Regions from separate parts of the Corynebacterium sp. AOP40-9SA-29 genome, predicted to be linked through region 2. Evidence: predicted binding sites of a transcription regulator. Region 2 holds the regulator's gene; the other holds the start of a gene.
What was found. Region 2 encodes LexA, which represses DNA repair genes until DNA is damaged. Its sites were predicted from a motif close to CGAACANNTGTTCG; they were not measured.
Positions count from the first base shown of each region.

Region 1 (6,824 bases), 210 kb from region 2:
CGGTGGACGCCCTGGCGTCCCACCGCACCGACGTATGGGTGCCGCGCCGGCTCGCCGTACTCGCGCGGATCATGCCGTTGGTGCCGCGCGCCGTGTGGCGTCGGGCCCCACGGTAGGGTGGGGGTATGCCACGACTGCTTCCGCTGCTCTACATCGTCGTCGAGATCCTCGTATTCTTCCTGATAGGGACCTGGATCGGTTTCGGGTGGACGATTCTGCTCGTGCTCGCGACGTTCATCGGCGGCATGCTGCTCGCCGGATGGCAGTTCCGTGAACTCGTCCGCCGCTCGATGACGGACGCCAGCCACCCCGGACGCCTCACCGCCGACGCCGCGCTCAGCGCCGTCGGTGCCGTGCTCGTCGCCCTGCCCGGCCTGGTCACCGCCGTGTTCGGCATCGTCCTGCTGCTGCCGCCGACGCGCTCACTGGTGCGCCGCGGCCTCGGCGGGGCGCTGCGACGCAAGATCACCGAGTTCGGCGGTGCGTCGTTCACCACCGTCTCCGGGGTCAGCATGCCGCAGACCCGCGACGTCGACGGGTGGGGCGAGGTCATCGACCACCGCGCCGACGAGTTCGACGGTGATGACAAGCGTGACGGCAATCGTGACGGGGACGACCGGGCGTGATCCGGTTCCTCCTGCTGACGGCCGCCGCTGCGGCCGCCGGGGTGGCGCAGTTCGCCTCCTACCAGCCCACCGGACTGTGGTGGGCCGCCCCGCTGGGCTTCGCCCTCTTCTTTTACGCCGTGCACCGTGCGGTCGAGTCCGCCGCCGATGCCCGTCACATTCGCCGCTGGGCGATGTGGCTCGGCTGGGTCCAGGGCCTGGTCTGCTACCTCTTCCTGCTGCCGTGGGTGGGGGAGTACGTCGGGGCGATCGCCTGGATCGGCCTGGCTGTGCTGGAGTCGCTGTACAGTCTGCTATTCGGCCTCGGACTGGGGCTCATCTGCGCGGCTGTGCGGGGACGGAAACACTCCCTGCTGGTACTGCTCGGCGTGCCCGCCTGGTTCGTGGCCACCGAATGGCTGCGCTCCACCTGGCCCTTCGGCGGGTTCGGCTGGGGACGGGTCGCCTGGGGCCAGATCACCGGCCCGCTGGCGCAGTGGGTGTCCGTCGCCGGACCTGCACTGGTGACCTACGCGGTGGTCATCTCCGGACTGGCGCTGGCGATGCTGCTGCAGCGCCGGTACGTCACCGTCGCCTCGACGCTGGCGGTCACCCTCGGCGGCGGGCTCGTGCTCTCGCTCGTCCCGACGTCCTGGGGTGGAACCGTCGGCGGGGACGATGAGACGTTGAACGTCGTCGCCGTCCAGGGCAACGTCCCGCGTCTCGGCCTGGACTTCAACTCGCAGCGCAGCGCCGTGCTGAACAACCACCTCACCCAGACCCACCGGCTCGCCGAGGAGATCGATGCTGGCGAGCGCCCGCAGCCCGACCTGGTGATCTGGCCGGAGAACGCCTCGGACATTAACCCGTTCACCGACCCGAGCGTCGCCGACGAGATCACCGCCGCCGCCGAGGCCGTCGGCGCACCGCTGCTGGTAGGTACCATCACCCGCGACGAGGAGGGCGCCCGCAACACCGCGGTGGTCTGGGACCCGGAGACCGGCGCGGGCGACCAACACGTCAAGAAGTTCCTGCAGCCCTTCGGCGAATACATGCCCTACCGTGACCTGTTGCGTCACGTGAGCCCGTATGTGGACATGGCCGGCGACTTCAAGGCCGGTGACGGCGACGGCGTGGTGGAGATGGACGACATTCCTGTCGGCGTGGCCACCTGCTACGAGGCGAGTTTCGACGGTGCGTACCGCGACGCCGTGCGCGCCGGGGCCACATTGTTCGCCAGCCCCACCAACAACGCCACCTTCGGGTTCACCGACATGACCTTCCAGCAGTTGGCCATCAACCGGATGCGCGCGATCGAGTACGACCGCTCGGTCATCGTGGCGGCGACCTCGGGTGTGTCCGCAATCGTGGACCCGGACGGTTCTGTGACGGACCGGACGGAGATCTTCCGGGCGGGGCTTTTGCAGGAGGACGTACCCGTGCGGGATACTGAGACGTTGTCGGCACGGATCGGCCCGTTCGGGGAGTGGCTCATCGCCCTCGCCGGCGCGGGCGTCGTGCTTTACGCGGGATTCCGCCAGAAGAACAAGACGCAGAAGTACCACAAGACCCAGAAGACCCAGAAGAACCAGAAGAAGAGGTAGGCACAGGTTTGGCTACGGGACATTCGACGCACCCCAGTGACCGCACCCTGGTCATCATTCCGACCTACGAGGAGCTGGAGAACCTCCCGCTGATCGTGGGACGGCTCCGTGCGGCCGAGCCTGACCGCGTCGACGTGCTCATCGTCGACGACAACAGCCCGGACGGCACCGGTGAGCTCGCCGACGAGCTCGCCGCGTCCGACGCGCACGTCAACGTCCTGCACCGGGAGGGCAAGGGCGGGCTGTGCGGCGCCTACGTGGCAGGTTTCCGGTGGGGCCTGGAGCGTGACTACCGGGTGCTGTGCGAGATGGACGCCGACGGTTCCCACGCCCCCGAGCAGCTCGACCGTCTGCTGACGCAGGTCGACAAGGGCTCGGACCTCGTGATCGGGTCGCGGTACGTGCCGGGCGGCAAGGTGGTGAACTGGCCGTGGAATCGGTGGTTCCTGTCGAAGGCCGGCAATATCTACATTTCCGTCGCGCTGGGCTGCGGGCTCTCCGACATGACCGCCGGCTACCGTGCGTACCGGCGCGCGCTGGTGGAGTCGCTGGACCTCGACGAGTTGTCGAACGCGGGCTACATCTTCCAGGTGGACCTCGCTTTCCGTGCGGTCGAGGGCGGTTTCGCCGTCGACGAGGTGCCGATCACCTTCACCGAGAGGGAGATCGGGGAGTCGAAGTTGGCCGGCAGTTTCGTCAAGGACAGTCTGCTGGCGGTGACGATGTGGGGGCTGCGCCACCGTGCATCCCAGGCCGCGAAGTTGGGTTCCGCCTTCCTGCGGTTGGGCCGGGAGTCGGTGTCCCAGAAACTGGGGCGCTGACCGGCTAGAACGGCACCTCCTCGGTCGCTTCGGCCCGAGCCGCTTCGAGGGTGGCTTTGACCTCGGCGAGTTCGGCGATGCGGCGTTCATTGTGTTCCCGCACGGTGGTGAACCTGCGGGAGGCACGTTCGGCGAAGGACGTCCGGGCGAACGCCGCCAGCGGGCCGGACGGTTCGACGACGTGGACGTGCCCGTCATCCACGCTGGACCACAGCAGTGCGCCGTCGCGTCCCTTGGTGACGTCCACCCAGCCCATGGTCTTGAGCAGGTGGTGCGTCCGGCACAGGGGGTGGAGGTTACGGGTGTCGGTGGGGCCGGTCTGTTCGGCGCTATCAGCGCTGTCGGCACTGTCGTGGTCGAAGCGGTGCACGTGGTCGATGTCGCAGCGGTCAGCGGGCACCTCGCAGCCCGGATAGGTGCAGCAGGAGTGCACCCCGGTGACGAAGTCGACCATTCGACGTGTGGGGACGTAGGACTCCGTGGCCTCGTGGCCGGGAATCCTGAGGTGGGTGACTCGGTCCATGAACTTCGCGGTGGCCATTGCGTCGAGCCAGTGCCCGCCGGCAGTGGCGGCGATGGGGCTGCTGATCTCGCGGAATACGTTGAGCGTGACCGTGACGTCCGCGGTGCCGCGGGCGAGGTGCATGAGCCCGGCGGCCCGGGAGCAGTCCATCTTGCGGCATACGGCGTCCAGGACCACCATGAACTCCTCAGCCTCCTCAGGAGGCAAGGTGGCGGTGATGACCGTGGCGCAGGGGTCGTAGGTGTCGACGCTGACCCTGCGGGTCGCCGTCCCACAGTCCCTGGCGTCCACCCCGGCCGGCGCATCAACGGCGGGCTGGTTCAACGCCTGATCGATCATGCCCATACTCCCTTGTTTGGGCTCCTCGGGGTCAGTGGGGTCGATCGGACGGGCGAGCGCGTCGACTTGGTGGAGCGCCTTGAGGATCTTCTTCACCATCGCACGGGGACCGGGGACGAGCTGGCCCTGGCGACGAGGAGAGAAGACCTCGATCAGTGCGTCCTGCGCGGCGGCGGTGTCTTCGTGGCGGATACCGTCGGCGCTGCGGGCGAGGAGCCTGAGGTGATCGAAGCTCAGGAAGCCTCGTTCGAGAACCTCCCGCAACTGCGGCATGCGCTGGCACAGCAGGCCGATGTCGGTATAGGTTTCCGCTCGCGTACGCGTCACCGCGAGACGTGCCTGCACCCGAGAATGGTGTGCTGTGACGTCCGAGCCGGGCAGGGGAGTGCACAGGACCGCGAGCTCGATCATCCCCCGGTTGATGGCGCGCACCGCCACGCTCGCCGGATCGTCGTCGGTTTCGATGGCCCACAGTTTGCTGCGGAAGCCGCGAGTGGGGAAGTCCTTGACATTCAGGACGACCCGACGGATCGGGGCGTAGTCCACAGTTTCAGGGAGGCGGCCGGGTGGTGGAGGGCCTAGGTACGGTGATGTCGGTGGTGGTGGAGCCGTGGTGTCAGCCATGTCGAACACGGTATCAAGTGGCACGGACATGAAACTGTGCACCGAAGATTCTATCGAACACACGTTCTAAATGCGGACTAAACTTCCAGACATAAAAAACCGCCCACCGGCACTAGGCACCGGTGGGCGGTCAGCGACCTCAGGAGTTCGCGGCCTGCTCCTTCATCAGCTTCATCGCCGTACGGCGACGCTTACGCAGCAGCTCGATACGCTCGTCGAGCAGGACGTCCAACTCCTCCAGGGAGCGACGCTCGCGCAGCATGTCCCAGTGGGTACGCGCCGGCTTCTGCGGCTTGGCATCCTGGCCAATACCCTCGATGAGCTGGCCGAGCTGGCCGTTCTTGCACATCCACTCGCTGGGGATCTCCGCGTCGTTAGCGAAGGCGACCTCGAAGATCTCACCGGAGTCGGTCTGGTACTTGGTCATCTGGCGCGGAGCCAGGTCGTGGTCCCGGTCGGTCTCGTAGGACACCGCTCCCATACGACTGCCGCGCAGTACACGATCTGCCATCGGTACATCACCCTTCTCATCATGCGGACGTGGTGGATTATTCCTCCCGTATAACGGACGAGGCTCCGGAATAATTCCCCGGCGACACCACAAAGCTCAACCACACAACCCTACCCCAGAAGTGCAATGATGGACGACATGACCGACGACCAGACCATCCAGCACCGGTCCGCACCGCACCGGTGCGAGTGGTGCAGCCGAGAGATCGCCCAGGAGGGCCCCGGCCGACGCCGGCGTTACTGCAGCCAGTCATGCCGGCAGCGAGCCTATGAACAGCGCCAATCGCTCAAGGACACGGCAATCCCGGACGACTCCGTCATCCTTCCGCGCGCCGCCGCCGACGAACTCACCGACCGCCTTTTCGAGGTCCGGTGCGCCGCCGAGGACATCCGCGAGGCGGTCACCGACGGGGAGCCGTCCGACAGTATCGCCGCACTGTGCGGGGAACTCGTCGAGTTGGCCCGCGCCGCCGAGGGAGTGCGGGGGAGAAGCGAATAGGGGTTCACCGTGGGTGACGACTAGCATGGTCAATCATGCGGAAAGGTATCGTCACGCTGGTCGTCGTCGCAGTCGTCGCCCTCGCCATCGCCATCGTCGGCCCCCCTGTCTACAAGCTCCTCACCAGCACGGGGCTGCAGACGGCGTCGATCGCCGAAGGAAGCGGCGAACCTCCCACCGTGGGCATCGACGGCCACTGGGATGTCGTACCTGGAGCCGGAGCGAACTCCTCGGAGGCGGGATACACCTTCGACGAGGTTCTTCCTGGTCAAGAGAAGTCAACCTCCGGGCGGACGTCCTCGGTGGACGGCTCCCTCGTCGTCGACGACGGCGTCCTGCAGGAGGGACGGATCACCGTCGACGTCGCCAGCATCGCGTCCGACATTGAGAAGCGCGACATCCACGTCCGCGACAACATCCTGCACACCGACGACTACCCTGAGGCGACCTTCAGCATCACCAGCCCCGTCGACCTGTCCTCGCTGCCGGAGGACGGTAGTGTCGACACGGTGACCGTCCGCGGCGACCTGACCATGCACGGCAAGACGAACGAGGTCTCCGCCGATCTGAAGGTGCTGCGCTCCGGCGAGAACGTCATCGTGGATGGCCAGGTTCCGGTGAACCGCGAGGACTTCGACATCGTCTCCCCGGAGTTCGTCGCCTCGCAGATCGCCGAAGAGGGGACCGTGGACCTCCTCCTGGTCTTCGGACTGAAGAACTAACAGACAGAACTGACGGACGGAGAGGACGGCACCATGGACAGAGACGTCATGGTCTTCACCCGGTGGATCCGGCTCGTGGCCCTGGTCGCGGCAGCCGCTTTCATGCTCTACACCGGCGGCACGGTGGCGTATATCTTCGCCGTGGTGTGCGTACTTTTCCTCGCCATGACCATATGGCAGTTACTGAAGCTCTACCGAGACGAGCGATACCGCAGCTAGCTACACGACACTTCAGGAGGCCCCATGGGACAAGAGATCACCGACCTTCTGGAGCGGCAGGACGTCGCCGCCCTGCAGGCACGGCTCAAGGATATGACGACCGTCGCCGTCGCTGACGAAATGTCGCGGCGCGACACCGAAGAACAGGCGTTCATTTTCCGCCTACTGGACAAGGACCGCGCGATCCAGGTCTTCGAGTACCTGGACGTCGTCCACCAGGCTGATCTGCTGTCCGGCCTGCGCGAGGCGCGGTTCGCTGACCTGCTGCTCAGCCTGCCGGACGACGACCGTGCGCAGCTGTTCGGGGAGATGCCAGCGGCCGTCGCAGCACGGATGATGGCCGACCTGCCCGCCGACC
Region 1 covers NZ_JBQSWR010000002.1:363,263-370,086, forward strand. The annotation lists gene ACT3SZ_RS06190 (SDR family NAD(P)-dependent oxidoreductase) at 1-116, shown strand, start outside; gene ACT3SZ_RS06195 (FxsA family protein) at 126-626, shown strand; gene lnt (apolipoprotein N-acyltransferase) at 623-2,209, shown strand; gene ACT3SZ_RS06205 (polyprenol monophosphomannose synthase) at 2,218-3,030, shown strand; gene ACT3SZ_RS06210 (HNH endonuclease signature motif containing protein) at 3,035-4,516, opposite strand; gene ACT3SZ_RS06215 (RNA polymerase-binding protein RbpA) at 4,656-5,027, opposite strand; gene ACT3SZ_RS06220 (hypothetical protein) at 5,166-5,525, shown strand; gene ACT3SZ_RS06225 (YceI family protein) at 5,561-6,247, shown strand; gene ACT3SZ_RS06230 (hypothetical protein) at 6,281-6,466, shown strand; gene mgtE (magnesium transporter) at 6,491-6,824, shown strand, end outside.
Region 1: ACT3SZ_RS06210 (HNH endonuclease signature motif containing protein) is a predicted target of LexA. The motif match lies at 4,571-4,584, and genes of this name have one in related genera.

Region 2 (6,824 bases):
CCGAAGAGAAGGCCTCCAGATACTGGCGCGGCGCGGCGTCGTCGGTCACCAGCACGTCGATCTCAGGCACGTTGGCGAAACTGACGAGGTAGTCGCGGCCAAATTTCGTAGAGTCGCACATCGCGACCACCCGGTCGGAGTTGGCGATCATGGCGCGCTTCACGGCGGCCTCCTCGGCGTCCGCCGTTGACAGTCCGTGGTCCATGGACAGGGCGTTGGTACCGATGAACGCGAGATCGGCGTGATGCACTCCGATGGTGCGCAAGGCGATATCGCCGACGACTGCCTGAGTGATGGGACGGATATGGCCACCAATGAGCTGGACGTCCGACAGGCCCGCCGCCGACAGGCGGACGGCGAGGGGCAGGAAGTTGGTGAGCACCGTCAACCCCCGATAGGGGTTGTCGTCGGGGCGTCCTGCCTCGGCGATGGCGTGCGCCAGCATCGCGGTGGTCGTGCCGGCGTCGAGGAACACCGTGCCGGTGCGCGGCAGAAGGTCGGCGGCGGCGCGTCCGATCCTGATCTTGGCCTCCGTGGAGGTGGTACTGCGCAGCTCGATGGGGGTTTCACGAGTCTGGAAGGTATTGGTGGGCACGGCACCGCCGTGGACCCGGTGCAACGCGCCGTCATTGTCGAGCACCGTGAGGTCCCGGCGGATGGTTTCCGGGGTGACCGCGAACCGCTCTGCGAGCTCCACGACGGTGACACGCCCGTTGACCGCGGTCAGTGACGCGATCTGGCGGCGACGTTCCTCAGAGTTCATGATCTGCATTGTATGGGGTGTGGCGGGGATGAACGCCGATTCGGGGGTGGGTATGGCCCGGCGGGTGACCCCAGGGGGTGACCGAAAGAGGGTAACGTGGGCGAGGAACTTGTCCATCACGTTCGTACCTCGACACCTCGTGGTCGAACCCTCGGTAAGTGACCTTGGTAGTTGAATCGACGTCCACCAGGTCGTGCGATCAGAAAATTTGTGGGAGACCAGACACTATGGCAGACACGAATCCCCCGGCAGTCCCCGCGGACGGCGAACCCGTCGTTCTGAAGGGAAAGTCCGTTGTTCCCGGAACCGTCTTCGCACCGGTTACCTGGGTTACCGACCGCCCGGAGTTGCCGGGCCCGGACAAGACGGTCGGGGACGCCGACCGTGAGGCCGAGTACCAGGCCTTCGTCACCGCGGTGGACACCGTCTCGGAACGTCTCAGCTCCCGGGCGCAGACCGTGGAGGGCAACGCCCGCCAGGTCCTCGAGGCGACCGTCGCGATCGCCAAGGATCGCGCGTGGGCGAAGAAGGTCAAGAAGTCCGTCAACGGAGGTCAGACGAACCTGTACGCGGTGCGTCAGGCCACCGACGACTTCGTGGAGATGTTCCTGAAGGCCGGCGGGGTGATGGCTGAACGTGTCACCGACCTGATGGACGTGCGTGACCGTGTCATCGCCGAACTGCGCGGGGAGCCCGAGCCGGGCATTCCGGACGTCGACACGCCTCATGTCCTGTTCGCCGATGATCTCGCCCCCGCCGATACCGCGACCCTGGACCCCGAGCTGATCATCGCCGTGGTCACCGAAAAGGGTGGTGCGACGAGCCACACCGCGATCATCGCCCGCCAGCTCGACCTGCCTTGCATCGTCGCCGTGGGAAGCAACCTGCGCGGCGTGAGCGCTGGCACCGAGGTCCTGGTGGACGGTGCGGCGGGAACCGTGGAGACCGGCGTGGACCCGGCAGAGGTGGAGAAGCGTGTCACCGCTGCCGCCGAACTGGCCTCGAAGGTCCGTGGCTGGCACGGCCCGGCGCAGACCGCCGACGGTCACCGGGTGCAGCTGTTGGCCAATGTGCAGGACGGTGCAGCCGCCCGCCAGGCCGCGGAGTCCGTGGCCGAGGGGATCGGCCTGTTCCGTACCGAACTCGGCTTCCTCAGTGAGACCACCGAGCCGTCCGTAGAGGAGCAGGCGAGGCGTTATGCCGAGGTCCTGTCCGCGTTCCCGGAGGGCAAGGTCGTGATCCGTACGCTGGACGCCGGCTCGGACAAGCCGGTGCCCTATGTGATGGCGGAGACCGAGGAGAACCCTGCTCTCGGTGTGCGCGGTCTGCGCATCGCCCGGACAAACCAGAAGTTGCTGGAACGCCAGCTGGACGGCATCGCCCTGGCGCTGAAGCTGTCCGGTCGCGAGGACTCTGCGGCGCAGACCTGGGTGATGGCACCGATGGTGGCAACGGTCTACGAGGCGAAGTGGTTCACCGAGCTGTGCCACGAGCGAGGCCTCGTGGCTGGCGCGATGATCGAGGTCCCGGCGGCGGCCCTCATGGCCGATAAGATGATGCCCTACCTGGACTTCGTGTCCATCGGTACGAATGACCTGACCCAGTACACCATGGCAGCAGACCGCATGTCGGCCTCGCTGGCGCACCTGACCGACCCGTGGCAGCCCGCGGTGCTGCGACTCGTGCACACCACGTGTCGTTCTGGCGCGGAGACCAAGACGGCAGTGGGCGTGTGCGGTGAGGCCGCGGCGGACCCGGTGCTGGGCTGCGTGCTCGCCGGTCTCGGTGTGACCTCTCTGTCCGCGGCACCGCCTGCACTCGCTGCGGTGGGCGCCCAGTTGGGCGAGGTGGATTTCGCGGTGTGCCGTGAGATGGCCGCTGCCGCACTGGACGCCGATGGCGCGGAGGAGGCCAAGGCAGCCGCCGCGGCCGTGCTGGGGCTCTAGCGCTCTAGCGCACCCTGTATCCACGCAAACCCCCCGGACGCCTCTGACGGAGGCTGTCCGGGGGTTTCGCGTATCAACGTGGGGATTGCGGGGGCCTAGATCTTGCGAAGCACCGCGACCACGCGGCCGAGGATGTCGGCGTTGTCCCCCGGGATGGGTTCGAACAGGTCGTTGTGGGGGAGGAGCCAGACGCCCGCTTCGTCCTTCTGGAACTCCTTGACCGTCGCCTCCCCGTCGATCATCGCGGCCACGAAGTCCCCGAGTTCGGCGACCTTCTGGGAGCGTACGGCGACCCAGTCACCGTTGAAGATGCCAGCATCGCGCATGGACTCGCCAATGACCTGGAGCAGGAACAGTTCCCCGCCACCGACGAGTTCCTGGGGAAGAGGGAAGTGGGCCTCGACGTGCTCTTCGGCCAGGATGGGCGAACCGGCGGCGATCTGACCGACGACGGGCACGAAGGACGGCTCCGGCATACCGGAGGGACCGCTGGTGTTAGCCGGCTTCGGCCCCGGACGGTTGTCGACCTCGTCGTCGAAGTCCCTGATATCGACCGCGCGCGGCTTGTTGTCCTCGCGGCGCAGGTACCCCTTCCGCTCGAGCTCGCGCAGGTGGTACGACACCGACGAGGTCGAGTTCAACCCCACTGCGTCGCAGATCTCGCGGATGCTCGGCGGGTATCCGCGGAACCGGGTCGCGTCCTTGATCACGTCCATGATGCGCCGTTGACGGTCGGAAAGCTTCTCCCTCCCCTTTGCGTCGAGCGCGGCACCTGCCTCGGTGACCTTCGCCCGCTTTCGCTTGCCTGCCGTGGTTCCCACGGAGGACTTCTGCTTCTCTGACATCTGACCCACTCCTGGACTCGTTGTACCGGTCGTGTCCCCGACCTTACATGACCGAACGGACATCGTTGGTCAGGGTGTTCGAAAATCTCTGGAAAGTTGTGGACATCATCGAACACCCGTGCTACCTTCGGGTGCAGATACAGAACTTCGAACACACGGACGAAGAACGTGCCGTCGGAATCAAGCGATGTCCGCCAGCGGTGCTGTCATGGTCCTTGTCTGAAGCCGGGAATCCGGTCTGCTTCCACGGAAAGAGGGTTGTCATGAGCACGATGTCGGTTGAAAGTCGTCGGTCCGGCCTCCGCCGTCCCGTCTATCGGCGTCCGGAGTGGTCCGGGTCCGCGCTGGATGGTTTCTCGAACACCTGGGGGGAGGGTTCGGTCCGAACCCCTTCGGTCGTGCAACGGCAGCGGTACCTCCGTCAGGGCAGAATTGCTGAACGTCCGTTCGAGCCGACCTCCAGGTACGCCAGAATTCGGCGTCGCGCGTCCATGGTCGTCGGTTCCCCCGGCATGACCGTACTTTCTCTGGCCGCGCTGGTGACGTTCCTCGCCATATCTCCGGCGGTCACTGGGCAGCAGGAGGACACCGTGACACCGACCGGGACGACCACGGTCACGGTGAGCGACGGCCAGAGTCTGGCGGAGATCGCTGAGCAGCACGTGCACGGGGCCAGCGTTGGCGACGCGGTGGCGAGGATCGCTTCGCTCAACGATGTTAGCGACATGGGTGGACACTGGACGGATGAAGGCTCCCAGGGGAGCACCCGGGACGTGGTCGTCCCCGTCTACTGACCGACCCCTCGTCCGCCTGCGGTGCGGCTCGGAGTCGGAGGTAGCATGTGGGGACACCAACTGTCCTGACGACTTCCATGAGGGAGAACACCGTGCTTTGTCCCGCCTGCCGTTCCGAGGACTCCCGGGTCGTGGACTCCCGCACGGTAGAATCCGGCTCCGCCATCCGCCGTCGCCGAGAATGTCTCTCGTGCAAGACCCGGTTCACCACCTTGGAACGATCCGTGCTGCTGGTCACCAAGCGAAGTGGTGTCACCGAGGAGTTTCGCCGCGACAAGGTGATCCGGGGTGTCGGAAGGGCCTGTCAGGGCCTCGAGGTCTCCGGAGACGACCTGAAGATCCTCGCCCACGACGTAGAGCAGTCACTGCGTGCCTCCCACGGCTCCCAGGTCGCCGCCGACGACATCGGCCTGGCGATCCTCGAACCCCTTCGCAACCTCAACGAGGTCGCCTACCTCCGGTTCGCCTCGGTCTACAAGTCCTTCCGCTCGACTGAAGACTTCGAGAAGGAGATCCGTGCGCTCCAGGAGCGCCGAAGCGACGCAACCGGGTAGCCCTGTCCGGGGGCTACCTGATCTTCGCCAGTGCCTTGCGCACCCGGGCGACACTCGCCGGACGCGACGTTCCCAGGTTCTGGGCGTACAGCGACACCCGGAACTCCTCGACCAGCCAGAGCACGTCCTTGAACTGGGACGAGGCCGCCCGAATCGCCGGCAAACGGCGCTTGGCCTCCTCGACGGCCTCGACGCACTCCCTGACCTGGTCGTCGAGGTCCTCTTCCCGGTCCGGGTCAGATTCCATCATCTCCAGGCGAGCCTGCATCGCCGCAACGTACCGCGGTACATGACGCAGATGCTCCACCCCGTTCTTGGCAACCTGGTGAGGCCCAAGGAAAAATTCGAGCTGTGCCTTCATATCTTCGATGGCCGCCCCGTCCCACGCAGAGAGTTCCTGCGACATATCCGCCACAGCAAGCACGGCCGGGGTGATCGCCACGAAGATCTGCCGGACCAACCCAGGACCACGGTCCTTGGCTGCAGCTACCGCCTCGGCACAACGTTCAGGATCTCGGATCACTGGGCCGTACTGCTCGAGCAGGTTGCGGCACGCCAGCACCCGGCAGTCATCGACCAGTGCGTCTGCGCCGCCGTGCGGGTAGGTGTCCACCGCCACACGCTGGCGCAACTGCAGTCCCTTGACCATCTGCTTCGAGGAGACCTGGCAGGCCGCCACCATCATCTCCAGGACGGTGGAGAACTGTTGACCGGCCGCCGCCTGCGGGGTGGGGAAGGCCTTCAGCACGACCCCGTTCTTACCCTCCGAGACCAGGGCAGGGTAGGCCGAGGTCGTTTGGCCGTCCACCACGGTCTCCACGGACTCCGGGAGGACGCCGATGCCGTCGCTGCTCCAGCTCGCGGAGCGGGCGAGCACACCACCGGTGCCCCCGGCACTGCCTCCGCTGCGTCCTCCCCGGCCCTTCTTCTTCGACGGGCTGTGGGACGCGGAGTCTTGCGGTGTGGGGGCAGCGCCACCGGACTTGCCGTTCGACCTGCGGGAGGAGCGTGCGGTGGCCGACGCGATGGACTGGGTGATCTCGCCGGCCAGGTCGTCCTGCAGTTCGGCGAGATCCTTTGAGGTCGCGATGACCTTGCCCCGTCGGTCCACCGCGGCATAGGTCATCCGGAGGTGGCCCGGGACCCGGTCCCAGTCGAAGTCGGAGGGGCTGATTCCCGTACCGCCGAGCGAGCGCAACGCATCAGCCAACGCCTGGTCGACGGGGCCGTCGTAGGGGGTCATACGCTCCAGGGCGGCCCGGGCGAACTGCCCGGCCGGTACGACCGAGGTGCGCAAGGGCTTGGGGAGCGTGCGGATCAGCGCGATGCACAGTTCCTCGCGCATGCCCGACACTAGCCACCGGGTGTCGGTGTCGGTGACACCGGCGAGCAGCGGCAACGGGATACGCATCGTGATGCCGTCGGCAGGGTCGCCGGGGCTGAAGACGTACGTGAGATCGAACTGCATCGCGCCCTGGGTCCAGGAGTCAGGGAACTCCCGGGCCTCTGCCGCGGCACCGTCGGAGCCGATGAGCGCCTCCGGGGTCATGTCGAGCAGGTGCGGGTCGGTGTGGCGGGCCTTCTTCCACCAGGAGTCGAAGTGGGCGGCCGACACCACCGAGGACGGCAGCCGGGCGTCGTAGAAGCCGTAGAGGGTGTCGTCGTCGACGACGATGTCGCGGCGTCGTGCCTTGTCCTCGAGATGTCCGACCTCGTCGAGCAGCTCGCTGTTGTGGCGGAAGAAGCGGTGGTTGCTGCGCCAGTCGCCTTCCACCAACGCGTGGCGGATGAACATGTCACGCGCGGCCTCCGGATCGGTCTTCGACAGGTTGACCCGTCGGTCGGCGATGACCGGGAGGCCGAGCATCGACGCTTTCTCGATGGCCAGGGCCGCCCCCTGCTTGCTGGACCAGAACGGTTCG
Region 2 covers NZ_JBQSWR010000002.1:150,546-157,369, forward strand. The annotation lists gene ACT3SZ_RS05210 (DeoR/GlpR family DNA-binding transcription regulator) at 1-763, opposite strand, end outside; gene ptsP (phosphoenolpyruvate--protein phosphotransferase) at 991-2,709, shown strand; gene lexA (transcriptional repressor LexA) at 2,805-3,425, opposite strand; gene ACT3SZ_RS05225 (hypothetical protein) at 4,067-4,348, shown strand; gene nrdR (transcriptional regulator NrdR) at 4,441-4,902, shown strand; gene hrpA (ATP-dependent RNA helicase HrpA) at 4,916-6,824, opposite strand, start outside.